Regions from separate parts of the Propioniciclava sp. LT432 genome, predicted to be linked through region 2. Evidence: riboswitches for the same ligand, from Rfam matches in the RefSeq annotation. Region 2 holds a riboswitch; the other holds the start of a gene.
The links. A riboswitch is a leader RNA that binds a small molecule or an ion and turns the genes downstream of it on or off. The one in region 2 is predicted to bind cobalamin.
Positions count from the first base shown of each region.

Region 1: it holds a riboswitch for cobalamin, as region 2 does, so the genes downstream of both, AC5YDV_RS12815 (LPXTG cell wall anchor domain-containing protein) here and nrdH (glutaredoxin-like protein NrdH) in region 2, are expected to answer to the same signal.

Region 1 covers NZ_JCAKNE010000021.1:29,802-45,030, forward strand. The annotation lists gene trmB (tRNA (guanosine(46)-N7)-methyltransferase TrmB) at 1-396, shown strand, start outside; gene truA (tRNA pseudouridine(38-40) synthase TruA) at 393-1,202, shown strand; gene AC5YDV_RS12805 (class I SAM-dependent methyltransferase) at 1,199-1,813, shown strand; gene AC5YDV_RS12810 (CsbD family protein) at 1,863-2,066, shown strand; cobalamin riboswitch at 2,129-2,284, shown strand; gene AC5YDV_RS12815 (LPXTG cell wall anchor domain-containing protein) at 2,364-3,590, shown strand; gene AC5YDV_RS12820 (hypothetical protein) at 3,587-4,480, shown strand; gene AC5YDV_RS12825 (CbiQ family ECF transporter T component) at 4,489-5,598, shown strand; gene AC5YDV_RS12830 (ABC transporter ATP-binding protein) at 5,595-7,175, shown strand; gene AC5YDV_RS12835 (ECF transporter S component) at 7,256-7,987, shown strand; gene AC5YDV_RS12840 (superoxide dismutase) at 8,090-8,701, shown strand; gene AC5YDV_RS12845 (resuscitation-promoting factor) at 8,880-9,764, shown strand; gene rplQ (50S ribosomal protein L17) at 10,257-10,913, opposite strand; gene AC5YDV_RS12855 (DNA-directed RNA polymerase subunit alpha) at 10,934-11,947, opposite strand; gene rpsD (30S ribosomal protein S4) at 12,076-12,681, opposite strand; gene rpsK (30S ribosomal protein S11) at 12,714-13,136, opposite strand; gene rpsM (30S ribosomal protein S13) at 13,172-13,546, opposite strand; gene rpmJ (50S ribosomal protein L36) at 13,777-13,890, opposite strand; gene infA (translation initiation factor IF-1) at 13,967-14,188, opposite strand; gene AC5YDV_RS12885 (hypothetical protein) at 14,308-14,679, opposite strand; gene AC5YDV_RS12890 (ABC transporter substrate-binding protein) at 14,817-15,229, shown strand, end outside.
Region 2 covers NZ_JCAKNE010000028.1:21,291-36,519, reverse strand. The annotation lists gene AC5YDV_RS15510 (IS256 family transposase) at 1-90, shown strand, start outside; gene cobI (precorrin-2 C(20)-methyltransferase) at 593-1,333, shown strand; gene cobM (precorrin-4 C(11)-methyltransferase) at 1,330-2,142, shown strand; gene cobJ (precorrin-3B C(17)-methyltransferase) at 2,139-4,583, shown strand; partial or broken gene AC5YDV_RS15490 (CbiX/SirB N-terminal domain-containing protein) at 4,585-5,796, shown strand; gene AC5YDV_RS15485 (precorrin-8X methylmutase) at 5,779-6,498, shown strand; gene cobF (precorrin-6A synthase (deacetylating)) at 6,495-7,292, shown strand; gene AC5YDV_RS15475 (hypothetical protein) at 7,331-7,558, opposite strand; gene AC5YDV_RS15470 (EamA family transporter) at 7,558-8,151, opposite strand; gene AC5YDV_RS15465 (hypothetical protein) at 8,167-8,397, opposite strand; gene AC5YDV_RS15460 (cobalamin-independent methionine synthase II family protein) at 8,442-9,638, opposite strand; gene nrdF (class 1b ribonucleoside-diphosphate reductase subunit beta) at 9,640-10,614, opposite strand; gene nrdE (class 1b ribonucleoside-diphosphate reductase subunit alpha) at 10,633-12,789, opposite strand; gene nrdI (class Ib ribonucleoside-diphosphate reductase assembly flavoprotein NrdI) at 12,786-13,172, opposite strand; gene nrdH (glutaredoxin-like protein NrdH) at 13,188-13,433, opposite strand; cobalamin riboswitch at 13,452-13,681, opposite strand; gene AC5YDV_RS15435 (energy-coupling factor ABC transporter permease) at 13,908-14,588, shown strand; gene AC5YDV_RS15430 (energy-coupling factor ABC transporter substrate-binding protein) at 14,581-14,946, shown strand; gene cbiQ (cobalt ECF transporter T component CbiQ) at 14,946-15,229, shown strand, end outside.

The DNA.
Region 1 (15,229 bases), on a different contig from region 2:
AGCATCACCGAGTTGTGGACGTTCTTCCCCGACCCCTGGCACAAGCCGCGGCACCACAAGCGTCGCCTCGTCAGCCCCGAGTTCGCTGCGCTGGTCGCCTCCCGCCTCACCCCGGACGGCCTCTGGCGCCTGGCCACCGACTGGCAGGACTACGCGGACGCGATGCGTGAGGTCCTCGACGTCGCCCCCGGGCTGGTCAACATCCACGGCGGTTGGGCGCCGCGCTGGACCGAGCGTCCCCTCACCAAGTACGAGCAGCGCGGCCTGGACGCCGGGCGCGAGGTGCGCGACCTGACGTACGCCTGCGCCGACACGGCCACCGGCGAGGTCCCCACGGTGGGTGACCTGCTGTACCGGGAGCCCTTGGCCGAGCCCGCCGGGGAGATCCCGCTGTGACCACCCGGTACCGCCTCGACCTGGCCTACGACGGCCGGGACTTCCATGGTTGGGCGGCCCAGGACGGCCTGCGGACCGTCCAGGGCACCCTCGAGCACTGGATCACCACCGTGCTCCGCCTGCCCGAGCCCGTCCGCCTCACCGTGGCCGGCCGCACGGACGCCGGCGTCCATGCCCGCGGGCAGGTCGCCCACGTCGACCTCCCCGGCCCGGATGTCGCGGCCGAACTGCTCCGACGGCTGGATCGCGTGCTGCCCGAGGACCTCGTCGTGAGCCGCGTCACGGTGGCCCCGAACGGATTCGACGCGCGCTTCGCCGCGATCTGGCGCCGCTACGTGTTCCGGTTGGCCGACAGGGCACCCGACCCCCTGCAGCGCCACATGGCCGTCCGCGTGCGCGGCCCGCTCGACGTCGCCGCGATGGACGCCGGCGCCCGCTCGCTGGTGGGCCTCCACGACTTCGGGGCCTTCTGCAAGCGCCGCGAGGGGGCGACCACGATCCGCGAGATGCTCGAGTGCCACGCCGAGCGGTCCCCCGCCACCGGGCTGGTCGAGGTCACGCTGCGCGCCGACGCGTTCTGCCACTCGATGGTCCGCTCGGTGGTGGGCGCCCTGGTCGCCGTCGGCACCGGCCAGCGGGACGCCGCCTGGCTCGCGGGCCTGGTCGACCAGCCGACGCGCGCCGGGGACGTCACCGTCCTCCCCCCGCACGGCCTGGTCCTGGAGGAGGTCGGCTACCCCGCCGACGACCAGCTTTCGGCCCGCCAGGCCGAGTCCCGTGCCCGCCGCGACGAGAGGCAGCCATGACGCACTACTTCGAGACGCCCACCTCCGACGAGCGGCGCCGCACCATCGGCGTCCGCTTCTGGGACACCGACTGGACCTTCACGACGGCGGCCGGCGTGTTCTCCGGCGACGGCCTCGACCTCGGCACGGCCGTCCTGCTGCGCACGCACACCCCGGACGCCGGCGCCCGACGCATCCTCGACCTGGGCTGCGGGTACGGCGTCCTGGCGGTGGCCGCGGCATCCGCGGCGCCGGACGCGCGGGTGGACGCCGTCGACACCAACGAGCGGGCCCTCGCCCTCACCCGGCTCAACGCCGCGGCCAACGGCGTCGGCGACCGCGTACACGCGTCGCTGCCGGACGAGGCCGACCCCGAGGCCCGCTACGACGAGATCTGGTCGAATCCGCCGATCCGCATCGGCAAGGAGGCCCTCCACGCCCTGCTGTTGCACTGGCTGGCGCGGCTGGCCCCGGGCGGCGTCGCCCGGCTGGTGGTCGGCCGCAACCTGGGCGCCGACTCGCTGCAGCGCTGGCTGGGCGAGCAGGGCTACCGGTGTGACCGGACGGCGTCGGCGAAGGGATTCCGCGTGTTCGAGGTGGCACCCCTTGCGTCGGAAAGCACCTCCAACTAGCCTCGATCCATGTAAGCGCTGGGAACACCGGGGCTGGAGAGGAGTGCTCATGGGTATCGGAGACAAAATCTCGAACAAGGCCGAGGAGCTTGGCGGCAAGGTCAAGGAGACCGCCGGCGACCTGACCGACAACGAACGCCTCGAAGCCGAGGGCAAGGCCGACCAGGCCGCCGCCAAGGCGAAGCAGGCGGGCGAGAACGTCAAGGATGCCGGTCGCGACGTCGCCGAGGGTGTCAAGGACGCCTTCAAGTAACAGCACTCGTCCACCACGACGACCCAACCGGGGTGCGGGAACCACGTTCCTGCACCCCGGTTGCTTGTTGGCGGACGATTGGTCCGCGCCGTTCCCGGGGGGTTAAGGTGTCCCCGGACCCGCGTGGGGGAACTCCGGTGCAAGACCGGGACTGACCCGCAGCCGTGACATCGCCCGTTCGATGGAGTCGGAATGCCCGCCGGTGCCACGGAAACCATTCAACCCGTCGAGGCACGCGGGTGGGGACCGGTCCCAGTCGGGACCCGTCGCACCCTGGGTGCCCCAGTGAGGACCACGATGTATCGCCTCTGGAAGTTGCTCGTGATCGGGCTCGTCACGATGCTGGCGCTCACCACCGCCGCCCTCCCCGCCCACGCCACCACGGACGCCGCGCGTGCGACCGCCCGCTGGGTCGCCGCCAACCTCGAAGCCAACGAGGTCGCGAGCTTCCCGTCCTCGACGGCCGACGCCCTCATCGTCTTCGCCGCCGGCCAGGACCCGACCACCGTGGACGAGGTCGCCACCCTGCTGGAGGCGCTGCAGACCACGGGCCCTGAGTACGCGCAGGGCGCCCCCGACGGCGCGGCCAAGCTGGCGATCGCGCTGGACGCCGTGGGCGAGGACCCGCGCACCTTCCTCCCGGGCGTCGACCTCATCGACATCGTCGAGAACGGCATCGCCGAGGACGGCAGCATCGGCGAATGGCCCGGCCCGTTCGCGAGCGGCCTGGCCGCCGTGGCGCTGGACCGCGCCGGCGAGGAGGTCCCCGCGAACCTGATCGATTACCTGGTCACGTACCGCAACGCCGACGGCGGCTTCGGCTTCGCTCCCGGCGTCGCGTCGGACGCCGACAACACGGCCCTGGCCCTCCTGGCCCTCCTCGCCGCCGGCCGCACCGACCTGGCCGCCGACGCGATCGCTTGGGCGCACGACGCGCAGGCCGACGACGGCTCCTGGGACGGCTGGGTCCCCGCCAACTCGACCGCGATCCTCGGCGCCTCCCTGGCCACCGCCGGTGAGCCGGTCGACGAGGCGCTCGCCTTCGTGCTGGCCGCACAGGATGCCTCCGGCGCCTTCCTCGTGGACGGCAAGGCGGACTGGTTCCTCACCACGCAGGCCATCCTGCTCGTCGCCGGCGTCTCCTACTACGACGTCGCTTGGGACCTGACCGCGCAGCCCACCCCCTCGGCCTCCGCGACCCCGTCCGCCTCCGCGACCCCGTCCGCCTCCGCCACCCCGTCCGCGTCCGCGTCGGCGACCCCGTCCGCCTCGGCCACTCCGTCCGCCTCGGCCACCCCGGAGCCGACCGTGACCCCGGAGCCGACCGCGACCCCCGGGCCCAGCGCGTCCGCCGAGCCGACCGCGTCGGTGACCCCGGCCCCGGTGGCCACCTCCGTGGCCCAGCCGGGTGACCGCCTGCCGCAGACGGGCACCGGGACCGAGCCGTGGTTCGTCGCTGCTGCCTCGCTGCTGGCGCTGGTGGGCGCCGGCCTGCTCGTCGCCCGCCGCCACGTGACGCGATGAACCGCCTGGTCCGCGGTCTCGCCACGCTCGCGGTCGGCCTGATCGCCGCTGCCGGGGCCCTCGTGGCCCCGGGAGCGGCGACCCCGGCCGAGGCCGCGGCCTCCTGCGACGGCGTCTGGGTCGTCGTGGGCGGGCAGGGGACGGGGTGCGCCACCAGCTACAGCACCGGCAAGGTCGCACTGCAGAGCGCCGGGTTCACCGTCCGCGACAAGAGCCCCGGCTTCCTGTGCCAGATCAACGGCTATCCGTCGACCTGCACCGTCACGAACGACGCCCACTGGTCGTACTGGCAGGCCAGCCGCAACGCGGACGGGTCGTGGGGTCCGTGGCGCTACTCGAGCCTGGGCTACACCTCGACCTCGCCGAGGAAGGGCGACGCGGAGGGGTGGGCCTTCGGCTCGGGGCAGACCGGTCCCCGCCCGCCCGCCCCGCCGGCCGCTCCTGCGCCGGCTCCGACCCAGCCCCCGGCACCGGCCCCGACCCGGGCCCCCGCACCGGCGCCCACGACCCAGGCCCCCGCGCCGACCCAGGCACCCACCAGGGCCTCCACGCCTGCCCCGGCCTCCAAGGCACCGCGGGCCACGGCATCGACCACGCAGGGGGCGGCCTCGAAGGCGCCCGCCTCGCCCGCGCCCGCCGGCACCGAGGCTGTCCTCCCGGCGGACGCCCCGACCCCGGACGCTGCGCCGTCCGAGACGCCCGTCGTTGAGCCGTCGCCCGCGATCTCCTCGGCGACACAGACGGCCCAGGCCGCTCCCCCGGCGTCCGCGACCCCGGTCGGCGACAGCTCCGGGGGCACCCCGGTTGGCCTGCTCGCGACGGCGGGCATCGTCGTCGCCGGGGGTGGCGCCCTGGGTGGTTGGGCCCTCATGCGCCGGCGAGGGATCTGACGCCCTTGATGCACCCTTGGGCGTGGTGGGCGTGGGCCCTCGGCGTGGCGGCGGCGGTGTCGCTGACCACGAGCCCACTCCTGCTCGCCCTGGTGGCGCTGGCGGTCACCGCCGTCGTCCTGCTTCGCCGGACCGACTCCCCTTGGGCCCGCTCCATCGGCGCCTACTTCGCCCTGGCCGGGATCATCATCCTCATCCGGCTGTTCTTCCAGCTCGTCGTGGGCGCGGGGATGGGGTCCACCGTCCTGTTCACGCTGCCCGAGGTCGAGCTGCCGGCCTGGGCGGCCGGCATCCGCCTGGGTGGGCCGGTCAACGCGGAGGGCCTCGTGTACGCCACCTACGAGGCGCTGCGCCTCGGGGTGATGCTCCTGTGCCTGGGCGCCGCGAACGCCCTGGCCAACCCGCGTCGCGCCCTGCGCAGCGTGCCCGCCGCCCTCTACGAGGCGTCCGTGGCCATCGTCATCGCCCTGTCCGTGGCGCCCCAAGTCGTCCAGTCCGTGCAACGGGTCCGGCGGGCGCGACGCCTCCGCGGAGGCGCCTCGTCCGGCTGGCAGGCGGTCAAGGCGGTCGTCATCCCGGTGCTGGCGGACGCCATCGACCGGTCCCTGGCGCTGGCCACCAGCATGGAGGCCCGCGGTTTCGGCCGGACACGCGACCAGTCCTCACCGCACCCCCTGCTCGTCGTCGGCCTCCTCGTCGCCATGATGGCGGCGACGGTCGGCGTCTTCCTCGTGCTCGGGTCACCCGAGACGGGCCTGACCGGCGGCGTCCTCCTCGCACTCGGGGTGGTCGGCACCATCCTCGGCCTCCGGGTGAGCGGACGCCGCCTGTCGGTGACCCGCCATCGCCCCCAGTCCTGGACGCTCCGCGACACCGCCGTCGCCCTGTGCGGGCTGGCGGCGCTCACGGTCGCCGTGCTCGCGAACAGTCCCACGGTCCCGGGCGCCTTCGACGCGTTCCACCCGTCCATCGACCCCATCGCCTGGCCCGCGCTCCATCCCCTGATGCTGGTCGTCGCGGCCCTGGCCGCCGCCCCCCTGCTCCTGTCGACGGCCCCGGCGCTCGCCGTGACCCGGCCCGCCCACCAGCCTGACGCCGCCCTCGGGAGGACCCCATGATCACCTTCGACGACGTCACCATCACCTACGCGGACGCCGCCGCGCCCACCCTGCGGGGCGTGACGCTGCACATCCCCGAGGGCGACCTCGCCGTCGTCGTCGGACGCACCGGCACGGGCAAGTCGACGCTGCTCGGCGCCATCAACGGCCTGGTGCCCCACTTCACGGGCGGAACCCTGGCCGGTGATGTCTCCGTGGCCGGTCGGTCGACGCGCACCTCCCGCCCGCGCGACCTCGCGGACGTCGTGGGCTGGGTGGGGCAGGATCCCCTCGCCGGCTTCGTCACCGACACCGTCGAGGAGGAGGTCGCCTACGGCATGGAGCAACTGGGCATGGCCCCCGCGGCCATGCGCAAGCGTGTCGAGGAGACCCTCGACCTGATGGGCATCGCGGACCTGCGTCGCCGTCCCGTGGTCGACCTCTCCGGTGGACAGCAGCAGCGGGTGGCCATCGCGTCCGTGCTGGCGGCGCAGCCGCGAGTTCTGGTGCTCGACGAACCGACGTCCGCACTCGACCCGACGGCCGCCCAAGACGTGTTGTCGGCCATCACCACGCTCGTCCACGAGGTCGGCCTCACCGTCGTCCTGGCTGAGCACCGACTCGAGCGCGTGCTCCACCAGGCCGACACGCTGGTCTGGCTCCCCCAGGGCCGCGGCGACGTGGTCGTCGGGCCGCCCGCCGAGGTGCTCGTCGCCTGCGACGTCCGCCCCCCGCTGGCCCGCCTGGCCGCCGCGCTCGGCTGGGACGCCGTCCCCGGCTCGGTGCGGGACGCCCGCCGCCGGGCGCAGCGCGAGGCGATCCGGGTCACCGCCCCCTCCGATCCGCCACGTCCGGACGCCGTGCGCGCCGGCGTCCGGGACCTGCGCGTCGCGTACGGCGACACCGTCGCCGTGGACCGGGTGACGCTCGACCTGCACGGCGGGGAGGTCACCTGCCTGATGGGTCGCAACGGTGCCGGCAAGTCATCGTTGCTGTGGGCGGTTCAGGGCGGTACCCGCAGCACCGGGGACGTGGTCGTCGACGGGTGCGACCCACGCCCCCTGAAGGCCCCCGAGGCCCGCACGCTGGTGAGTCTCGTCCCCCAGACGGCCGCCGACCTGCTGTACCTGCCGCGCGTGGCGGAGGAACTTGACCAGGCCGACCGGGAGACCCGTTCGGCACCGGGAACAGCCGCTGCGATGCTCGCCCGCCTCGGCGCCGACCTGCCGCCGGACGCCGACCCGCGCGACCTCTCCGAGGGACAGCGACTGGCCCTGGTCCTCGCCCTCCAGCTGACCGCGGGCCCGGGCGTCGTGCTCCTGGACGAGCCCACCCGTGGCCTCGACTACGCCATGAAGGACCACCTCGGTGTAATCCTGGCGGACCTCGCCGCGGAGGGCCGCGCCGTCGTCGTCAGCACCCACGACGTCGAGTTCGCCGCCGGCTTCACCCAGCGGACGATCGTCATGGCCGACGGTGAGGTCATCGCTGACGGGCCAACCCGGGCGGTGCTGACGAGTTCCCCCACGTTCGCACCGCAGACAGCCAAGGTCTTCGCGCCCGTTCCGGTGCTGGTCCCCGGTGAGGTGCGGCGGTGACGACCCCGCACCGCGCCATCGGCCCACGCACCGAGTCCACCCCGGTGGACGCCGTCCACCTGGCGCCCCGCGCCGTCGCCATGCTGGCGGTGGCCTGCATCGCTGGGCTCGCGGCGTTCGCGTGGCCGTTGTTCCTGCGCCCCGACTCGGCGGTGAACCCGGTGCAGGCCCCGCTGCTGTTCGCGGCCGTGCTCCCGTTGGTGCTGGCGGTGGTGGTGTCCGAGCTGACGGGCAACGGCATGGACGTGAAGGGGCTGGCCCTCCTGGGCGTCCTGAGCGCCGTGGGAGCCGTCCTGCGCCCACTCGGGGCGGGGACGGCCGGGCTGGAGCCGATCTTCTTCCTGCTGATCATCGGCGGCCGGGTCCTCGGGCCCGGCTTCGGCTTCGCCCAGGGGGCGATCACCCTGTTCGCGTCCGCTCTGCTGACCGCCGGCGTGGGCCCTTGGCTCCCGTACCAGATGGTGGCCGCCGGGTTCGTCGGCCTGGGGGCCGGTTTGCTGCCGCGGGTCCGCGGGTGGGCGGAGATCGCCCTGCTCGGAGTGTGGGGTTTCGCGTCCGCGTTCGCGTACGGCTGGCTGTTGGACTTCGCGTTCTGGCCCTTCGGGATCGGCAACACGACGCAGTTGTCGTTCGACCCGTCCGCGAGCGCGCTGGAGAACCTGCACGTGTTCGCGCTGTACAACCTCGTCACCTCGATGGGCTGGAACCTGGGGCGCGCCCTCACCAGCGTCGTCCTGATCGTGGTCATCGCGCCGGGGCTGCTCCACATCCTGAGACGCGCGGCACGCCGAGCCGCGTTCGCACCCCGCTGACCCCGGGCGTCCGACGCCGCGCTTGCCCTGCCGGTCCCGGGGAATAGGGTGGTGACGTTCGCCGTTGGACCCAACAGGACCACCTGAGAGGATGAAGTAACGATGACGTACACCCTTCCGGAGCTCGACTACGACTACAGCGCGCTCGAGCCCCACATCTCCGCCCAGATCATGGAGCTGCACCACAGCAAGCACCACGCCACCTACGTGGCCGGCGCGAACACCGCGCTCGAGAAGCTGGCCGAGGCCCGTGAGTCCGGCAACTTCGCCGCGATCAACAAGCTCGAGAAGGACCTGGCCTTCCACCTCGGAGGCCACGTGAACCACTCCGTGTTCTGGAAGAACATGTCCCCCGACGGTGGCGGTCAGCCCGAGGGTGAGGTCGCGGCCGCGATCGACGAGTTCTTCGGCTCGTTCGAGGGGTTCCAGAAGCAGTTCAACGAGGTCGCCAACGGCATCCAGGGCTCCGGCTGGTCGATGCTGGTGTGGGACACCCTGGGCCAGCGCCTCAACATCAACCAGCTCTTCGACCAGCAGGGCAACCTGCCGGTGGGTCAGCTGCCGATCCTCCAGCTCGACATGTGGGAGCACGCGTTCTACCTGCAGTACAAGAACGTGAAGGGCGACTACGTCAAGGCTTGGTGGAACGTCGTCAACTGGACCAACGTGTCGGAGCGCCTTGCTGCCGCTCGCGCCACCCAGGTCGCCTACTGAGGTAGTTCGGCCCCCCGCCTTTCCCTGCTGGGCGGCGTCCGAATGCGGACGCCGCCCAGCGGCTTGTCCGGACGATTCGCATGGCAACCTGACGAAACCCTGAGAACTGACTTGAGAAATTCTCAGCGTGGGCACAGACTGGACCAGTACCAGCAGTCGCACGTCAGGAGTTCCTCCGTTGCCCATCTCGACCAAGCTCGTCGCAGCCGTCTCCAGCGCAGTCATGCTGGTCACCGGAGCAGGCGTCGCACTGGGAGCCACCCAGCAACTCAACGCGCCCACCGCCACCGCGGCCATCGCCCCCGTCGTCACCTCCACCGAGGTCCGCGTGTGGGCCGACAACACCACCACGGCGGTCACCCTGGGCGCCGACGCCACCGTCGCCGCCGCCATCGAGGCTGCCGGCATCACGCTCGGTGAGCACGATCGCGTCTCCCCCGGATGGTTCGCGACTCTCACGTTGGGCGACACCGTCATGGTGAGCCGCGTCTCCAAGACGCAGGAGAAGAAGTCGGTTGCGCTCGAGTTCGTGACCACCGAGGTCCAGGACGATTCGCTCCCTCGCGGCGAGCGCAAGGTCAAGACCAAGGGCGTCAACGGGGTCCGCGAGGAGGTCGTCGAGGTCGTCACCGTCGACGGGGTCGTCGAGAGCACGACCACCGTTTCCCAGACCGTCACCCAGGAGCCCGTGAACCAGGTCGTCCGAGTGGGCACCAAGGTGGCCCCGAAGGTCACGTCGCGCTCCGCCGACCGACCGGCCCCCAAGCAGACGTCGGCCCCGAAGCCGACGGCCGCACCCGAGCCGGCCCCGCAGGGCGGTGCGATCAACCTCGCCCGCGCCGACATGTGGGACCGCATCGCCCAGTGCGAGTCCGGCGGCAACTGGTCCATCAACACCGGCAACGGCTACTACGGCGGCCTGCAGTTCAACCTCGCCACGTGGCGGTCGGTCGGCGGCACGGACTTCGCGGCGTACCCGCACCAGGCATCGCGCGCCGAACAGATCACGGTCGCCAACCGCCTGTACGCCCAGCGTGGCCTGCAGCCCTGGGGCTGCGCGTAGCACTCGGGGCCCGATCGGCCCTTCGCACCTCACGACCCCGCGAGCTCCTGCTCGCGGGGTCGTTTGGCGTCCGTGATCACGATCATGTGGCGTCCGGGGCCGTTTGGCGTCCGGGGCCGTTTGGCGTCCGGCGACGGCACCGCCCCGTGAGACAGGACTGGGTGACCCCCTCTGCGCCCCGGCGTCCTCTTGTCAGATACGCCGGATCCCCCGTCCGACGCCGCTTGCTGGCGACGTTCGGAGGGGGATCCGGAGTGCGTGCATCTGGCGTCCGGACTCACCCCGCCTCGTGCGACAGGTCTGGGTGACCCCCTCTGCACCCCGGCTCTTGATCGTCGATACGCCGGATCCCCCGACTGACGCCGTTTGCTGGCGGCGTCCAGCGGGGAATCCGGGGTGCGTGCATCGCCGCCGGCCGCGCGCCCGGTCCAGAGACACGAACGCCCGGCCCCCACGGGGACCGGGCGTTCGGGAATCGCCAAAGGGCGAGGATCAGGCCTGAGCCTTCTCCCCAGCCGGGGCATCCTCAGCCGGGGCCTCGTCGGCGTCCGCAGCATCGGCCTCGTCGGACTCCGCCGTCACGGGGGTGCCCTCGTCGGTCAGCTCGATGTCCTCAGCGGCGACGTCCTCGGGATCGACGACCTCGGGGTCGACGGCCTCGGCCGAAACGACCTCGTCCTCGACAGCCTCGTCCTTGGCCGGCTTGGCGACCTTGGCGGCAGGCTTGGTGGACGCCTTGGGCGCGGCCTTCGTGCCGGACGCCTTGGCCTTGGTCTTGCGGGACTCCTCGACGGTCTCCGACACGATCTCGATGACCGCCATCGGCGCGTTGTCGCCCGAGCGGTTGCCGATCTTGGTGATGCGGGTGTAGCCACCCTCACGGTCGGCCAGCTTCGGCGCGATCTCGGTGAACAGGACGTGCACGACGCCCTTGTCCGTGATCGTCTTCAGCACGATGCGGCGGCTGTGCAGGTCGCCACGCTTGGCCTTGGTGATCATCTTCTCGGCGAGCGGGCGGACGCGCTTGGCCTTGGTCTCGGTGGTGGTGATCCGGCCGTGCTCGAAGAGCTGGCTGGCGAGGTTGGCCAGGATCATCCGCTCGTGGGTCGGGCTGCCGCCGATGCGGGGACCCTTGGTGGGCTTGGGCATGTCGTGAATCTCCTGGTTTGTCAGAACTGGTTGTCGTCGTCGTCGAAGTCGGCCTCTTCGTCGTAGCTGCCGAGGGCAGCCAGCGGGTCGAAGCCGGGAGCGCTGTCCTTCAGGGCCAGGCCCATCTCGTGGAGGCGGAGCTTGACCTCCTCGATGGACTTGCTGCCGAAGTTGCGGATGTCGAGGAGGTCCTGCTCGGAGCGGGAGACCAGCTCGGACACCGTGTGGATGCCCTCGCGCTTGAGGCAGTTGTAGCTGCGCATGGTGAGCTTCAGCTCCTCGACCGGCAGGGCGAGGTCGGCGGCGTACTGCTCATCGACCGGCGACGGGCCGATCTCGATGCCCTCGGCCTCGACGTTGAGCTCACGGGCCAGGCCGAACAGCTCGACGAGCGTCTTGCCGGCGGACGCCACGGCGTCGCGCGGGCTGATCGCCGGCTTGGTCTCGACGTCCACGATGAGGCGGTCGAAGTCGGTGCGCTGCTCGACACGGGTGGCCTCCACCTTGTAGGTGACCTTCAGCACGGGGCTGTAGATCGAGTCGACCGGGATGCGGCCGATCTCGGAGTCGGCGCTCTTGTTCTGGGCGGCGGACACGTAGCCACGTCCGCGCTCGACCACGAGCTCCATGTCGATCTTGCCGGACGCGTTGAGCGTCGCGATGTGCAACTCCGGGTTGTGGATCTCAACCCCGGACGGCGGGGCGATGTCGGCGGCGGTGACAGCGCCCGCGCCGGCCTTGCGCAGGTACATGACGACGGGCTCGTCCTCCTCGGAGGAGAGCACGAGCTGCTTCACGTTGAGGATGATCTCGGTCACGTCCTCGACGACGCCCGGTAGCGTGGTGAACTCGTGCTGGTTGCCCTCGATCTTGATGCTGGTGACCGCCGCGCCCGGGATGGACGACAGCAGCGTGCGGCGGATCGAGTTGCCCAGGGTGTAGCCGAAGCCCGGCTCGAGGGGCTCGATGACGAAGCGCGACCGGGTGTCGTTGACGACGTCCTCGGTCAGCGTCGGACGCTGTGCGATGAGCATGTTGTTCCTTCCCACCGCCCACTATTTGACGGTGTCAAGAGGGCGCGGCACCGTGCCGCACCCGATGGATGGGGAGACCACGCAAGGCGTCCGTGGGGTGGGATCACCTCACGGACGCCTCGACGGGATCACTTCGAGTAGAGCTCGACGATCAGCTGCTCGGCGACGTCGACCACGATCTGCTCGCGCGTGGGCAGCTGGTGGACCAGGATGCGCATGCGGTTCGGGCGGACCGTGAGCCACGCGGGGACGACGCGCTCGTGGTGCGTCTCGCGGGCGATGACGAACACGTCGAGGTTCAGCGACTTCGGCCTGACGTCGATGATGTCGTACGGGGTCACCCGGAAGCTCGGGACGTTGACCTTCTTGCCGTTCACCAGGAAGTGGCCGTGGACGACCAGCTGGCGGGCCTGACGACGCGTGGACGCGAAGCCGGCACGGTAGATCACGTTGTCCAGACGGGACTCGAGGATCTGCAGCAGGATCTCACCGGTCTTGCCGGACTTGCGCTGCGCCTCCTCGTAGTAACGACGGAACTGCTTCTCGAGGACGCCGTACGCGAAACGGGCCTTCTGCTTCTCGCGGAGCTGGAGCAGGTACTCCGACTCCTTGATGCGGCCGCGGCCGTGCATGCCCGGCGGGTAGGAGCGGCGCTCGAACGCCTTGTCGCCACCGACGAGGTCGGTACCGAGTCGACGCGACTTGCGGGTGATGGGTCCGGTGTAACGGGCCATGGTTCTTCAGTCTCTCTCTCTTCGGCTCGGGCTCAGACGCGACGGCGCTTGGGCGGACGGCAGCCGTTGTGCGGCACGGGGGTCACGTCGGAGATCGGGCCGATCTCCAGACCCAGCGCGCCCAGCGAGCGGATCGCGGTCTCACGGCCGGAGCCGGGGCCCTTGACGAAGACGTCCACGCGCTTCATGCCATGGTCCATGGCGCGGCGACCCGCGGCCTCGGCGGCCATCTGCGCGGCGAACGGAGTCGACTTGCGGGAGCCCTTGAAGCCGACGGTGCCGGCGGACGCCCACGCGATCACAGCACCGGTCGGGTCCGTGATCGAGATGATGGTGTTGTTGAACGTGCTCTTGATGTGGGCCTGCCCGGAGACGATGTTCTTCTTCTCCTTGCGGCGAACCTTGGACTTGTTCGCGGCGGCGGCCTGAGCCTTGGTGCGGCCTGCTTGTGCCATGTGTTCAGATTCTCCTGGTCTTCCTCAGGCCCGCGTCAGCGGACCTTCTTCTTGCCGGCGACAGCCTTCTTCTTGCCCTTGCGCGTACGAGCGTTGGTCTTCGTACGCTGGCCATGGACCGGGAGGCCCATGCGGTGGCGGCGGCCCTGGTAGGAGCCGATCTCGATCTTGCGACGGATGTCCGCGGCGACGGTACGACGGAGGTCACCCTCGGTCTCGTAGTTCGCCTCGATGAAGTCACGCATCGCGACGAGCTGCTCGTCGGTCAGGTCCTTCACGCGGACGTCACCGCTGATGCCGGTGGCGGCCAGGATCTCCTTGGCGCGGGTGCGACCAATGCCAAAGATGTAGGTGAGGCCGATCTCCAGACGCTTCTCGCGCGGAAGATCGACACCGATGAGACGTGCCATCAGGCGTTCCTTTCATTGTTCGACCCGAAGGCCGCGAAGGTGTGTGGCGTGCGGCGTCCCGTGCGCCTGAGCGCGGGCCCCGGCCTTCGTACCGGGGGTGGTCTCGCCAGGGCTGGCGTGCGGACCCACGATGCGGTCCGCGCCCTGACGGGTTTGCCGTCACGTTCTTGAGTTGTGTTGGAGGGGCTCCAACAGTGATCGTGTCCCTCCGGCCGTCGCAGCGGGCTGGATCAGCCCTGGCGCTGCTTGTGGCGCGGGTTCTCGCAGATCACCATCACGCGACCGTGCCGGCGGATCACCTTGCACTTGTCGCAGATCTTCTTGACGCTCGGCTGAACCTTCATCGAGCTACTTTCTTGACTCGCGCCGGGCGCAGGGGTGTCCCCGGACCCGACTGGATGGAAACTTCGAGAACGACGGTCACTTGTGGCGGTAGACGATGCGCCCGCGCGTGAGGTCGTACGGTGACAACTCCACGACGACCCGGTCACTGGGGAGGATGCGGATGTAGTGCTGCCGCATCTTGCCACTGATGGTCGCCAGAACGCGGTGCCCATTGGTCAACTCAACGCGGAACATCGCGTTGGGCAGAGCTTCGACGACGGAGCCCTCCATCTCGAGGGCGCCTTCCTTCTTGGCCATGATCTCCTAAGGGAACGCTTCGCCACCTGAGGACACAGGTGACCGACGTCCCATGCTACTCCAGAGCCCCGTGCGCTCCAAATTGCGGGCGCAGGTTACAGCACGATGCCGTCAGGGCGTCACAGCACCAGGGCGAGGATGATCACGAGGAGCAACACGACGGCGACGACGCCTCCGGCGATCACCTTGCCCATCAGGGCCGCGCTGGGCTGGCGCGCCTCCGACAACTCGCCGGGACGCCCGGTGCCCTGCTCGATGATCGCCGGCACGTCGTGGGTCGCGACGCCGGGCACGGCCTCCACCACGGGGACCACCTCACCCAGGGTCGAGGCCCCGAACAGCGTGTCCAACAAGCCCGGGTAGTCGTCGGGCGACACGTCACCCCTCTCGTACGCCACGTTGAGTCGATCGACGAGGCGGTTGCGCTCGTCGTCGGTCAAGGGCTCGCCGGGCGTGGCCCGGTACTTCGAGGATCGCGGCAGCTCGGGCATGCGCCCAGCCTACCGTCCGGGTCCGGACGCAATTCGTTGAGACTGCCGCCGAGGCGTCCGACGTGCTGGGTATCGTGTGCAGGTCCCGCGCCCGTGCCTGGTGGACAGGCGGCGCCCAGGAGTTAGGAAGTCCCAACGTGAAGCGCAACCCCGTCATCGCCGTCGCGGGCACGGTCGTCGCCCTGTCCCTCGCCCTGGCCGGCTGTGCGACCGGCTCGGCCGCGTCCCCGTCGTCGTCTGGCGGCGCCGCCCCCGCCGAGACCTACAAGGTCGGCATCAGCCAGTACGTCACCCACCCGTCCCTCGACGCCGCTCGCGACGGCTTCAAGCAGGCGCTGGCCGACGCCGGCCTGAAGGTGACCTACGACGAGAAGAACGCGCAGGCGGACGCCGCGACGAACACCGCGATCGCCACCACCTTCGCGACGTCGGACGTCGACCTGGTCCTGGCCATCGCCACGCCGAGCGCGCAGGCGACCGCCCAGGCCATCGCGGACAAGCCGATCCTGTTCACCGCCGTCACCGACCCGGTCGCCGCCAAGCTGGTCAC
Region 2 (15,229 bases):
TACCTCGGCCTCGAACTATTGAAGAAGGCCCGCCTCACCCTCATCCCCGGCACCACCGAACAGGAGGAACCCACCGCCCTCACCGCATGAAACGAAGAATCCCCCGTACACCACCCCGCTGGACTTGACCTCCGAGTTCATCAAGTTCACCCCAACGCGACACTCCCCCGACCAGCAGTCAAGCGTGTCAAAGAAGTCCGAAGCGGGCTGATGCGACGCAAGTGCCACGAAGTCTGGAACCCATGAGACAGCCGGACGCTGGGCTCGACCGAGCCCCGCTCGCACCACCTGCCGAGCTTGTACCTAACCATCTGCCGAGCTTCTATCTCACCATCCGCCGAGCCCGAATCCAACCACCTGCTGCGAGTTGACCGTTGAATGCCCGGCTGGTCCTGGCGCGCATGCCCGGTGGTAGGTTGGCTCCGCCGGCCTGTGCGGTCGGCGCGTCGCTGCCAGCGAAGTCGGTGTGATCCCGACGCTGTCGCGCAACGGTGATGCCGCAGAACTCCCCCAGAGGTGCGGACGAGCCCGGTCGCCTGTCCTCGACGCCCTTCTGGACGGGCCTCCGCTGCAGGGGCCGGAAAGGCACGCGATGACCCGCCGCTTGATCGGAGTGGGCGTCGGCCCGGGCGATCCGGAGTTGCTGACCCTGCGAGCGCACCGCATTCTCTCCACCGCTGACGTGGTGCTGGTCCCGAGCACCGAGGCGTCCGGCGACGGCCCGGGGCGCGCCGAACGCATCGTGCTCGCCGCCTGTCCGGACGCCGCCCCCCGCGTCCGCCGCGTGCCCTTCAGCATGGGCGACCGCACCGGCGTGACCCGACGTCGCGCCGCCGCTTGGGAGACGTCCGCCGCCGAGACCCGGGCCGCGTTCGATGCCGGTGCGACCACGGTGGCCTTCGCCACGATCGGCGACCCGAGCGTCTACTCCACGTTCAGCTACCTGGCCGCCGGGGTGCTGGAGGCGCTGCCCGACACGGCGGTCGAGGTGGTGCCCGGCATCACGGCGATGCAGGCGTTGGCCGCGGCGTCCAGAACCCCGCTCGTCGAGGGCGACGAGAGCCTGACCCTCGTCACGATGAAGCACGGCCTGGACGACGTCACCCACGCCCTCGACGCACACCCGGGCGGCACCGTCGTGGCTTACAAGATCGGGCGCCACTTCGCCGCCCTGCGCGACCACCTCGAGCAGAGCGGTGGCGAGCACGTGGTCGGGATCGACGTCGGCCTGCCCGACGAACGCCTCGGCCGCGCCGCAGACTTCGACGACGCGCCGTACTTCGGCGCCGCGCTGATCACCCCCACCCGCACGAGCACCGGAGGCAGGCTGTGAGCGGCAAGGTCGTCTTTGTCGGCGCAGGCCCCGGGGCCCCCGACCTCATCACCCTGCGCGGCGCGCGGGCCATCGCCGAGGCCGACATCATCATCTGGGCGTCCTCGCTGGTCAGCCCCGAGATCGTGGCCGGGCACAAGCCCGGCGCCGAGCTGGTCGACTCGGCGTCGGCCTCGCTCGAAGCGATCACCCCGCTCTACGAACGCGCCCGCGACGAGGGCCTGCTGGTGGCCCGGGTGCACACCGGCGACCCTGCCATCTACGGGGCCACCGCCGAGCAGCGCGACGTGTGCCGGGCGGTGGGCGTCGCGTTCGAGTCGATCCCGGGCGTGTCGGCCTTCTCCGCGGCGGCCGCCGCGGCCGAGGTCGAGATCACGCTGCCCGAGGTCGCCCAATCTCTCATCCTCACCCGCCTCGAGGGCGGCCGGACGCCGATGCCCCCGCGCGAGCACGTCCGGGAGTTCGCCCGGCACGGCACCACGATGGCGCTCTACCTGTCGGCGGCCCGCAACAAGGCCCTGCAGGAGGAACTGCTGGCCGGCGGCTACCCGCCCGACACCCCGGTCATCATCGGGCACAAGGTGAGCTGGCCCGACCAGGTGCTGCTGCGGTGCCGCCTCGACGAGTTGTCGGCCACCATGAAGGACCACAAGTTCTGGAAGCACACCGTCATCCTCGTCGGCCCTGCCCTCGCAGAGGCTCCCGTCGAGAAGCGCAGCCACCTCTACCACCCCGGCTTCCGCCACGAGTACCGCGCGGCCGACCCGGCCGCCGCCGCCGACCTGCGGGAGAAGGGCGCCCACGCATGATCACCGTCTTCGGCTACCTCGGCCACTCCAGCGCCACCCTCACGGACGCCGCGGCCTCGGCCGCGCTCGTGGTCGGCGGACGCCGGCACCTCGACGCGCTCGACGTCCCGACCGAGCGGCGGGTCGAGCTCGGCCCGCTCCAGCCCGCGATCGACGCTCTCGTGGCGCTGCCGGAGGGCGACGAAGCCGTGGTGGTGGCGTCCGGGGACCCCTTGTTCTACGGCGTGGTACGCCGGCTGCGCGCCGCCGGGCTGGCCGTGCGCGTGGTGCCCGAGGTCGGGTCGCTGCAGGCCGCGTTCGCCGCCGTCGCGCTGCCCTGGGACGACGCCCTGCTCGTCAGCGCCCACGGCAACGACCCCGCCCCGGCGCTGCGCGCGTGCGGGGAGCACCCGAAGGTCGGCGTCCTCACCGACCACCTCACGGGGCTGCCGCAGGTCGTCGCGGCGACCACCGGCCTGGGCCGCTGGTACGTGCTGGCCGAGCGGCTCGGCGAGGCCGACGAGCGGGTGCGGGTGTTGAACGAGGCCGAGGCGTTGCGCGTCACCGACCCGGCCCAGCCGCACGTCGTGCTCGTGCTCGCCCACCACCCCGACGACCCGGCCGCCCTCGGCACCCAGCACGGCATCGCGGGCACCAGCGCGCCGGAGCCGGCCGAACGCCACCGGGGCGGTGACGTCGTGGGCCAGCTCACCAACTCGGCCGCCGCCCGCGCGCACGCCGACACCATCGACGCCGCCCTGGGCGCCACCCGGCGCTACGACGGCCGCGCCGGCGACCACCTCGCCGCCGCCTGGGCCGAGTGCGACCTCATCATCAGCCACCTCGCCCTCGGCGCGACGACCCGCCTCATCGCCCCGCTTTTGGCCGACAAGAAAACCGACCCCGCGGTGGTCGTCGTCGACGAGGCGGGGCGCTTCGTCGTCCCGCTGGTGGGCGGGCACGTCGGCGGCGCCAACGACCTCGCCGTGCGCGTCGCGGACGCCCTGGGCGCCACCCCGGTGGTGACCACCGCCACCGACGTGACGGGCGTGCCCGGCTTGGACACCCTCGGCTGGCCGACCTCCGGCGACCTCGCCGGCGTGACGCGTGCCCTGCTGGACGGATCGCCGGTCGAACTCGTCCGCACCCAGCCGTGGCCGCTGCCGGCCTTGCCGACGAACGTGCGCGAGCCCGGCGTGGCCCGGGTCGAGCGGCGCGGCACGCACACCTCCGAGCTGCCCGACCTCGGCGAGCCCGTCGCGCGCATCGTGGTCTCGGACGCCGTCCCCGCCGACGGCGACCTGCCGACCGTGACGCTGCACCCGGGCAGCCTCGTGGTGGGCATGGGCTGCAACCGCGGGACGTCGGTCGACGTGTTGGCCGGTCTGCTGGAGCAGGTCCTGGCCGAGGAGGGGCTGGCGCAGGCATCCGTGACCGCTTTGACCAGCGTCGACGCCAAGGCCGACGAGGCCGGGCTCATCGCGTTGGCTGGGCGCCTGGGCGTCCCGTTCGTCACGTACCCGGCCGAGACGCTCGCGGCGATTGCGGTCCCCAACCCGTCGGCCCACGCCGACCAAGCGGTCGGGACGCCGAGCGTCGCGGAGGCATCCGTGATCGCCCACGGCGCCCAGCTCGTCGTGGAGAAGCGGAAGAACCCCGACGCGACCGTCGCCATCGGACGCCTCGCGCCGCTGGGCACGCTGGCCGTCGTCGGCCTGGGCCCGGGTGCGGACGACCTGCTGACCCCCCGCGCCCGGAACGTGCTGCGCGCCTCGAGCGTCGTGGTCGGCTACCGCCCCTATGTCGCGCAGATCCGGCACCTGCTGCGGCCCGGCACCGATGTGCTGGCCATCGGCATGGGCACCGAGGAGCACCGCATCGAGTTCGCGATCGCCCAGGCCCGCGAGGGGCGGTCGGTGTCGCTGGTGTGTGGCGGCGACCCGGCGATCTACGCGATGGCCTCGCCGCTTCTGGAGAAGGGCACCGAGGGCGTCGACGTGCAGGTGGTGCCGGGCGTGACGGCCGAGCTCGCGGCGTCCGCGATCCTGGGCGCCCCGCTGGGGCACGACCACGTGACGATCTCGTTGAGCGACCTGCACACGCCGTGGCCGGTCATCGAGCAGCGGCTGCAGGCCGCCGCCGAGGGCGACTTCGTCGTGGCCCTGTACAACCCGCGCAGCAAGAAGCGGGTGATGCACCTGCCCCGGGCGCTGGAGATCCTGGGCGCCCACCGGCCCCCCACCACCCCGGTGGCGGTCGTGCAGGATGCCTCGCGCGCGAACGAGAACCACCGCATCGCGCCGCTGGCCGACTTCGACCCGACGTGGGTCGACATGCACTCGATCGTCATCGTGGGGTCGTCGAAGACCGTGCTGGTGCCCACCGGCGCCGACGGCCAGGTGATGGTGACCCCGCGCGACTACACCTGGCTCGATGGAACCCTCCCGAAGGGGAATTGCTGACATGACCGTGAAGGACGCCACCGTGCCGACCCCGCCCGCCCTGCTCATCGCCGCGCACGGCACCCGCCTCCCCGCGGGGCAGGACGCCGCACGCGCACTCACGGCGCTGGTCGCGAGCAAGCTGCCCGACGTCGTGGTGAGGGATGCCTTCATCGAGCTCACCGACCCACCCCTGGACGCCACGCTGGCCGAGCTGGCGGCGTCCGGGCCGCTGGTCGTCGTGCCGCTGATGCTCGGCGCGGGCGGGCACCTACGCGACGACATCCCCGAGGCGATCGACGCCGCCCCTGTGGGCGCCCGCATCGCCCTGGCCGACCACCTGGGCCCCGACCCGCGCCTGCGCGCCGCCGTCCGCGAGCGGATCGCCGAGGTGCTCGGTGACTGGGCGCCCGACCAGACCGCCGTGGTGTTCCTGGGGCGCGGCTGCTCGGTGCCCGACGCGAATGCCGACCACACCCGGCTGGGCCGCATGCTGTGGGAGGAGGGCGGCTACGCCTACGTCACCGACGCGTTCATCCAGGTGGTGTCGCCGACGCTGGCCGAGGGGTTGTCGCTGGCGTACTCGACCGGCGCCCGGAAGATCGTGGTCGCACCGCACTACCTGTTCCCAGGGTTGCTGGAGAACTGGGCGCACGACCAGTCCGCGCGCTGGGCGGCCGAACACCCCGACGCCGAGGTGCGGGTCGCGCCCATCATCGGCGCCGGCGACGCGCTGGCCGACGTCGTCATCGACCGCTACCGCGCCGCCGCCGAACACCTCGACGAGGGCGAGGGCTCCGCGGTGTACCTGTCGGGCCTCGACCTGCGCGGACGCCGCGTGCTGGTCGCCGGCGCCGGCCGGGTCGCGACGCGCCGCATCAGCCGGCTGCTCGAGGTGGACGCCGACGTGACGGTGGTCGCCCCCGAGGCATCGGGCCGGGTCACGGCGTGGGCCGCCGCCGGAGCGCTGACCTGGGAACGGCGGCCCGTGGAGCCCGTCGACGTCGAGGGCGCTTGGTACGTCCTGGCCGCCAGCGACTCTCCCGAGGCCAATGCCGAGGTGGCCGCCGCGGCGGAGCGGGCGGGCACCTTCTGCGTGCGCGCCGACGACGCGACCGGCGGGTCGGCCTGGACACCGGCCACCGGCGTGGCCGGCCCCGTCACCGTCGGGGTGGTCGGCCGCGGCAACCCGCGCCTGTCGGCGTCCCTGCGCGATGTGGCGGTCCGTGCGGTCGCGGCGGCAGGTGCGCAACCGCAGGCCGGGGCGTCCGGGCGGCCGACCTACGACTACCGCCAGCAGGGCTCGGACATCTACGCCGAGTCGTTCCGGATCATCCGCGACGAGGCCGACCTGTCGGTGCTGCCGGCCGACCTCGAGCCGGTCGCGGTGCGGATGATCCACGCCGCCGCCCAGACCGACCTGGCCGGGTCGCTGGCCTGGTCGCCGGGCGTGGCCGCGGCCTGCCGCGACGCCCTGCGCGCAGGCGCACCGATCCTGTGCGACGCATCGATGGTCGCCACCGGCATCATCCGCTCCCGGCTGCCCGCCGACAACGAGGTGGTCTGCCACCTGGGCGACCCCCGGCTGGCCGACCTCGCTGCTGAGCTCGGCACCACCAAGACGGCCGCGGCGGTCGAGCTGTGGCGCGAGCGGCTCAACGGGGCGGTCGTGGCGATCGGCAACGCTCCGACCGCGTTGTTCCGGCTGCTCGAGGTGGTGCGCGACACCGGCGTCCAGCCGGCGGCGGTGATCGGCATCCCGGTGGGGTTCGTCGGGGCAGCCGACTCCAAGCAGGCGCTGGCCGAGAACCCCTACGGCCTGGAGTTCCTCACCGTGCTCGGACGCCGCGGAGGCTCGGCCCTCACCGTGGCTGCGATCAACGCGCTCGCCTCGGCCGCGGAGACGACCAACGAGGCCACGGAGCGCGCCCGGTGACCCGCGAGCTCGTCCTCATCGGCATCGGCGCGGGTGACCCCGGCTGGTTGACGCTGGAGGCCGTCGAGGCGATCAAGGCCCTCGACATGCTCTTCGTCGTGGTGAAGGAGGACGAGTACGACGAGCCGGTCGCCTTCCGGCGCTCGTTGGTCGCCCAGCACCGGCCCGAGGCGTCCGGGCTGCGGGTCGTCGAGCTGCACGACCCGCCGCGCCCATGGCAGACCACGCCCGACTACCCCGCCGCCGTGCGGCGGTGGCGCGAGCAGCGGCTCGCCGCTTGGTCGGACGCCGTGGCCACCCACCTGGGCTCGGGCCAGGTCGGCGGGTTCCTGGTCTGGGGCGACCCGAGCCTGTACGAGTCGACGCTGGCGATCGCCCAGCAGCTCAAGGCGGCCGCCCCCGCGGAGGCGCCAGTAGCACTGCGGGTGATCCCCGGGATCAGCTGCGTGCTCGCGCTCGCGGCCCGCCACCAGATCCCGCTCAACCGTCAGGGCAAGGCGGTGCAGATCGCCCCGGCCCGGCTGCTGGCCGACGGCATGCCCGCCGACGTCGACGACGTGGTCGTGATGCTCGACGGCAAGCAGACGTTCGCGCGCATCGACCCGACCGGCCTCCACATCTTCTGGGGGGCCTACCTCGGCACCCCCGGCGAGATCCTGCTCAGCGGCCCCCTCGCCGAGGTCAGCGACGAGATCCTGGCCGTGCGCGCCGAGGCCCTTGCCCGCAAGGGCTGGATGTTCGACACCTACCTGCTCAGGCGCGAGAAGCCCCCGATCACCTCCCAACGCCGCTGACCAGTGCGCTGGCCCTGCTGGCCTGACCCGGCCCACGGTCATCCTCCGTGGTCGTGGCGGTGGTGCGCGTCGGGATAGTGCTCGTGCGTGTGCGTCATCTCCGCGTGGGTGTGCTCGTGGACGTGCCAGCCGGCCGCCGAGGCCTGGTCGGGGTGCTCGTGGTCGTGGTGGCGATCGTGGCTGTGCCCGTGGGTGTGGGTGACGGCGGCGTGGTGATGCGTGTGCTCATGGGTCTCGGTCAGGTGGAGCCACACGCCGACGGCCATCAGGACGCCACCCGCCACGAGCGACCAGGTCGCAGTGTCCCCCAGCGCCACGGCCAGCACGGCCCGAAGAAGGGTGCCACGCTGTAGTAGGCGCCCGCCCGCGCGGTGCCGAGGCTGCGCAGCCCCACGATGAACAACGCCAGGCTCGCCCCGTAGGCGAGGAACCCGATCGCCAGCGCAGCACCCACCAGCGCGGGCGCGGGCACCGTGGCCCCGAGCGCGAAGGCCAGCGCCAGGTTCACGGGGCCGGCGACCGCGCTCTTCACGGCGGCCAGCAACGTCGCATCGGCCAGCGCGACACGCCCGGTGAGGTTGTTGTCGATCCCCCACGCCAGGCAGGCGCCGAGCACCGCCAGGCTGGGCCACACCGCCCCCACCTCGGCTCCGGTGGGCACCGCGAGCAACACCGCGCCGGCAACGATGGCGGCCATCCCGACCAGCACCCGGCGCCCGACATTCTCGCGGAACACGACCCACGCGATGACGACCGTGAAGACCGCCTCGGCGTTCAGCAGCAGGGACGCCCCCGAGGCCGGCATGGCCGCCAACCCCACCATGAGCAGGACCGGACCCACCACCCCGCCGGCGAACACTGCTCCTGCGACCAGCTAGCGTTCGGTCGGGGTCAAGAGAGGGCGTGGGACACGCGCCCGCGCCCGCCGGCCCGCCAGGCGCACGAGGCCCAGGCCCAAGCCCGAGCCGCAGTAGAGCAACCCCGCCATCAGCCACGGACTCACCTGGCCGAGCAGGAGCTTGGCCAGGGGCGTCCCAGCGCCGAAGAGCACCGCGGCCAGCAGCGTCACCCGGACGCCGTGGTGGCGCAGCCCGGACGCCGTCACCGCCACCTCATCACTCCGTTCCCCACGAGGCCCTGGACGCGACCCTAGGCGCGCCGCGCACCTTCGCCGAGGGACTCGAGCTTGGCCCACGCGATGTCGGCATGGACGCGCCCGCCCAGCCCGCAGTCGGTCGAGGCGATGACGCGGTCGGGGCCGACGGCGTCGGTGAACCGGCGGATGCGCTGGGCGACCAGGTCGGGGTGCTCGACCACGTTGGTGGCGTGGCTGACCACCCCCGGAACCAGGACGAGGTCGTCGGGCAAGGCCACCTCGTTCCACACCGTCCACTCGTGCTCGTGGCGGACGTTCGCTGCCTCGAACGAGAGCGAACCGACGTTCGCCGTCAAGACGACCGGCAGGATGTCGGCGATGCCGATGTCGGTGGTGTGGGGGCCGTGCCAGGAACCCCAGCACAGGTGCAGCCGCACGAGTTCGGCCGGCAACCCCGCGATCGCATGGTTGAGCGCATCGACACGGATCTGGGTGAACCTCTGGTAGTCGGCGACGCTGGGCTCGGGCGTGACCTGGTCCCAGTTCTCGGCCAACGACGGGTCATCGATCTGGACGACGAGGCCCGCGTCGGTGATCGCCTTGTACTCGTGGCGCAGCGCCTCGGCCCACGCCCAGATGTGCTCCTCCTCGGTGGCGTAGTGCTGGTTCCACACGCGGGCCGCACTGCCGGGCGAGATGGCCGTCAGGAAGCCCTGCTCCCCCGGCTGGAGGGCCGCCTGGAGGTTGCGGATGTCGGTGGCCACGGCGTCCTGCCCGGTGTACACGAGGGGCCCCGTCGTCGACGGGAACGCCGTGGCGAGCTTGCCGGTGTCGACGCCCCCCACCTCGACCGGGTCGGAGTAGACCCGCGGGAAGCGCTGCCGGTCCCGCCGGTTCGCGAACGAGGTGAGCCGGACGTTGCCGGGTGTGGAGGGGGCGTCCGGCTGGTTGAACAGGTCAACCTCCCCGAGCTCGAGCCCGCCGACCCGCTGGAAGGAGTACGACCACCAGGCTCCGTAGTCGACGGCGTTCGACATCGCCTTACCGAACTCGCCGTCCCCCAGCAGGGTGATGCCGGCGTCGCGCTGCCGAGCGACCACGTCGGCGACCGCCTCCGTGACGAGCCGGGCGAACTCGGGGGTGGTGTCCAGGGTGAACCCGTCGTCGGCGAACGAGCGGGCCGCGTTGGCGGCGATGAGGGCGTCCGTGCGGGGCAGGCTGCCCGACGTCGTGGTGTGGATGGTGGTCATGTCAGAAGTCCCAGTCCTCGTCTTCGGTGTTGACGGCCTTGCCCATCACATAGGAGGAACCCGACCCCGAGAAGAAGTCGTGGTTCTCGTCCGCGTTCGGTGACAGGGCGGCCAGGATCGCGGGCGACACGGCGGTCGCCGGCTTGGGGAACAACGCCTCGTAGCCAAGGTTCATCAGGGCCTTGTTGGCGTTGTAGCGCAGGAACATCTTGACATCCTCGGTCAGGCCGAGCGGGTCGTAGAGGTCCTCGGCATAGGTCTCCTCGTTGTCGTAGAGCTCCAGCAGCAGGTCGAAGGTGTACTCCGTCAGCTCGTCGCGCCGCGCCTGGTCGGCCTCGGCGAGCGCCTTTTGGTACTTGTAGCCGATGTAGTAGCCGTGCACGGCCTCGTCGCGGATGATCAACCGGATCAGGTCGGCGGTGTTGGTCAGCTTCGCCCGGCTCGACCAGTACATCGGCGCATAGAAGCCGGAGTAGAACAGGAACGACTCCAGCATCACCGACGCGACCTTGCGCTTCTCGGGGTCCTCGCCCTCGTAGTAGCCCAGGATGATCTGCGCCTTGCGCTGCAGAGCCTCGTTCTCCTCGCTCCACCGGAACGCGTCGTCGATCTCAGCGGTGGAGATCAGCGTCGAGAAGATCGAGCTGTAGCTCTTCGCGTGCACCGACTCCATGAACGCGATGTTGGTGTAGACGGCCTCCTCGTGGGGCGTCCGGGCGTCGGGGATCAGCGACACCGCACCGACGGTGCCCTGGATCGTGTCGAGCATGGTCAGGCCGGTGAACACTCGGGTCGTCATGAGTTGTTCGTGCGGCTTGAGCGTGCGCCACGACGGCACATCGTTGCTCAAAGGCACCTTCTCGGGCAACCAGAAGTTGCTGGTCAGCCGGTCCCAGACGTCGGCGTCGATGTCGTCGGTGATGCGGTTCCAGTTGATGGCCTGGACGCCGCGCAGCAGGGTGGTCTTGTCGTTCATCGTCTCGTCCTTGTCGATTCAGAGCATGCAGCTGACGCAGCCGTCAACCTCGGTGCCCGCGAGGGCGAGCTGCCGCAGCCGGATGTAGTAGAGGGTCTTGATCCCCTTGCGCCACGCGTAGATCTGCGCCTTGTTGATGTCGCGCGTGGTCGCCGTGTCGGGGAAGAACAGGGTCAGCGACAGGCCCTGGTCGACGTGCTGGGTGGCCTCGGCGTAGGTGTCGATGATCTTCTCGGGGCCGATCTCGTAGGCGTCGGCGTAGAACTCGAGGTTGTCGTTCGTCATGAACGGCGCCGGGTAGTAGACGCGGCCGATCTTGCCCTCCTTGCGGATCTCGATCTTCGCCACGATCGGGTGGATCGAGCTGGTGGAGTGGTTGATGTAGCTGATCGACCCGGTCGGCGGCACCGCCTGCAGGTTCTGGTTGTACAGCCCGTGCTCGGCGACCTCGGACGCCAACCCCCGCCAGTCCTCGGGCGTGGGCAGGTGGATGCCGGCGTCGGCGAACAGCTGGGCGACCCGGGGCGTCCGGGGTGACCACTGGCCGTCGATGTACTTGGCGAAGTACTCCCCCGTCGCGTACGTGCTGCGCTCGAACCCGTCGAACCGGACGCCGCGCTCCCGGGCCAGGCGGCACGAGGCGGCGATCGCGTGGAACGTCACCGTGTAGAAGTACATATTGGTGAAGTCCAGGCCCTCCTCCGAGCCGTAGTGGATGCGCTCGCGGGCGAGGTAGCCGTGCAGGTTCATCTGGCCCAGGCCGATCGCGTGGCTCATCGCGTTGCCGCGTTCGATGCTCGGCGCGCAGGCGATGTTCGACTGGTCGGACACCGCGCTCAGCGCGCGCACGGCCACATCGATGGTGCGCCCGAAGTCGGGCGAGTCCATGGCGTGGGCGATGTTGAGCGAGCCCAGGTTGCAGGAGATGTCCTTGCCGACGTGGTCGAAGGACAGGTCCTCGCGGTAGGTCGACGGGGTCGACACCTGGAGGATCTCGGAGCACAGGTTCGACATGGTCACCCGCCCGTCGATGGGGTTGGCCCGGTTCACCGTGTCCTCGAACATGAGGTAGGGGTAGCCCGACTCGAACTGGATCTCGGCCAGGGTCTGGAAGAACTTGCGCGCGTTGATCTTGCGCTTGGTGATCCTCTTGTCGTCGACCATCTCGTGGTACTTCTCGGTGACCGAGATCTCGCTGAACGGCACGCCGTAGACCCGCTCGACGTCGTAGGGGCTGAACAGGTACATGTCCTCGTCGTGGCGGGCCAGCTCGAAGGTGATGTCGGGCACGACGACGCCCAGCGACAGCGTCTTGATGCGGATCTTCTCATCAGCGTTCTCTCGCTTGGTGTCGAGGAAGGCGAGGATGTCGGGGTGGTGGGCGTTGAGGTAGACCGCCCCAGCACCCTGGCGGGCACCGAGCTGGTTGGCGTAGCTGAACGAGTCCTCGAGCAGCTTCATGACGGGGATCACGCCCGAGGACTGGTTCTGGATCTTCTTGATCGGTGCCCCGGCCTCGCGGATGTTGGTCAGCGACAGCGCCACCCCACCGCCGCGCTTGGAGAGCTGCAACGAGGAGTTGATGGCTCGTGCGATCGACTCCATGTTGTCCTCGATGCGCAGCAAGAAGCACGACACGAGCTCGCCGCGCTGGGCCTTGCCGGCGTTGAGGAACGTCGGCGTCGCCGGCTGGAACCGGCCCGCCATGATCTCGTCGACGACCTGCTCGGCCAGGCCGCGGTCGCCGGCCGCCAGCGTCAGGGCGACCAGGCACGCCCGATCCTCGAAACGCTCGAGGTAGCGGCGCCCGTCGAACGTCTTGAGCGTGTAGGACGTGTAGTACTTGAACGCGCCCATGAACGTCGGGAAGCGGAACTTCACCGCGTACGCGCGCTTGAACAGGCTCTTGATGAAGTCGAAGTCGTAGCGGTCCAGCACCTCGGCCCCGTAGTAGCCCTCCTCGACGAGGTAGTCGAGCTTCTCGCGCAGCGAGTGGAAGAACACCGTGTTCTGGTTGACGTGCTGCAGGAAGTACTGGCGGGCCGCCTGACGGTCGGCGTCGAACTGGATGTTGCCGTCGGCGTCGTAGAGGTTCAGCAGCGCGTTCAGGGCGTGGTAGTCGGCGGAGTCGCTCGCGACGACTTCCTGACCGGTGTCGGTGAGCAGCGTGGTCATGGGTGGTGGATCCTTTCGCGGACGCGCTCGACGTCGTCGGGCGTCCCGAGGAGTTCGAAGCGATCAAGATGGGGGACGCCGCACTTGGCGGCCACGATGTCCCCGGCCAGGCAGTACGCCTGGCCGAAGTTGGTGTTGCCCGCGGAGACGACCCCGCGAATCAGGGCACGGTTGCCCGGGTCGTTGAGGAACCGGATCACCTGCTTGGGCACGGCCCCGCGCGCGTTGCCGCCCCCATACGTCGGCACGACGAGCACATACGGCTCGGTGGCGACCAAGGGCTCATCGGCGGGGCGCAGCGGGATGCGGTCGGCGTCCACCCCCAGCTTCTGCACGAAGCGGTGGGTGGTGTTGGACGCCGACGAGAAGTAGACCACGCGCACGGCGGACGCCGCGGGCTAGGCGACGCGGACGCGTTGCGCCGCGGCCTTGATGCGGTCGGGGCGGAAGCCGGCCCAGTGCTCCTCACCGTCGACGACGACCGGGACCTGCTGGTAGCCCAGCGCCATCACCTCGAGCAGGGCGGCCTCGTCCTCGGCGAGGTCGATGACCGCGTAGTCCAGCCCCAGCTTGTCCAGGGCGCGGTAGGTCGCCGTGCACTGGACGCACGACGGCTTGCTGTAGACGGTGATTCCGTTCGACATGCTCTCTCCTCGAAGCAGTGGTCAACCTGTGCGCTGGCAGGTATTCGGACTCGAGGGCAGGACGCCAGATGGCGTTGGTCTAATGGGCGACGCTTCCCAGCCCTGTCGGGCCAGTGCTCGATGCCGCCGGTCGTTCCCTCTCACCGCTGCGGGGCAGTCCCGGATTCACACCGGGTTCCCTATTGCCTCACGGCGCCAACCCCAACATGTTGTGGTCGATGACGTGAACCAGCACAACGGACAGTAATGACACCTGTGTGATTCGTCAATGCCGGGTCTCGCCGGGCATCCGGGACTGCCACCTGAGACCGGGATGTGAGACGCTGGCCCCACAACACCAGATCGACGAGTCACCGAGGAAGCCGGGAAGAGCCGGCACGGTCGCGCCACTGTGAAGTGCACACGCTGCACGAAGTCAGGAACTCGCCTCGTCACCCACATCGAGACGCGCAATCTCGAGAAAGGGCATGCGGCATGCACATTGCCGAAGGCTTCCTGCCAGCCACCCACTGCATCGCCTGGGCGGCCGTCTCCACCCCCTTCGTGATCCACGGCGCCAAGGCCGTCATCGAGGAATCGAAGAAGAGCCCCGAGAACAAGCTGCTGCTCGCCGCGGCCGGCGCGTTCACGTTCGTGCTGAGCGCCATCAAGCTCCCGAGCGTCACCGGTTCCTCCTCCCACCCGACCGGCACCGGCGCGGGCGCGATCCTGTTCCGGCCCCCCGTGATGGCCTTCCTGGGCACCACGGTGCTGCTCTTCCAAGCGCTGCTCCTCGCCCACGGCGGCCTCACCACCCTCGGCGCCAACGTGTTCTCCATGGCGATCGCCGGGCCGTGGGCCGGCTACGGCATCTGGGTGCTCCTGCGCAAGCTGGGTGCTGGGATGAGCGTCGGCGTGTTCTTCGCCATGGCGATCGCCGACCTGACGACCTACGTCGTCACGAGCGCGCAGCTCGCGCTCGCCTACCCCGACCCCGACCTGCTCGGCGCGCTCGGCAAGTTCGCCGGGGTGTTCGCGCTGACCCAGATCCCCCTCGCCATCGCCGAGGGCATCGTCGGCGTCCTGCTGTTCCAGTTCCTGCGCAAGGTCGCCGCCCCGGCGCTGGCCGCCCGCAAGCTGATCGACGCGCCCGCGAAGGAGGCCGCCCATGTCTGAGACCACGACCACCCGCACCCAGGGCCACCGGACCAATCCGGTCACCACCGCCCTGCTCCTCGTCGCACTGTTCGCCGTGCTCGCCTTCTCGTTCGTGGTCGCGCCCCGGCCCGACCACCCCGACGAAGAGGCCTTCGGCGGCACCGACGCCCAGGTCACCGCCATGCTCGAGGAAAATGGCCACGAGCCGTGGTTCTCGCCGATCTTCGAGCCGGGCTCCGGCGAGATCGAGTCGGGCCTGTTCGCCCTGCAGGCCGCGCTCGGCGCCGGCGTGGTCGGCTATGCCCTGGGCAACCTGCGCGGCCGCAAGGCAGCCCGTGACGAGTCTGCGGTCGAGAAGCCCGAGACCGTCGGCTGATGCACCTGCACGCCCTGGACGACGCCGCCTGGGATTCCCCCTGGCGGCGCGTCCGGGTCACCGAGAAGGTGGCGCTGTCGGGGGCGCTCGTCCTGACCGCACTGGTCGGCCCGGCCTGGCCGGTCAGCCCCCTGGTGGCCGTGGCCTCGATCGCCCTCGCCCTCGGTTCGGCCCGCATCCCGGTGCGCGCGCTCGGCTACGCGATGGCCGCGCCGCTGACATTCCTGGTCATCGGCGGGGTGTCCGTCGCCCTCGTGCTGGGCGGCGTCCCCTCGACCGACGC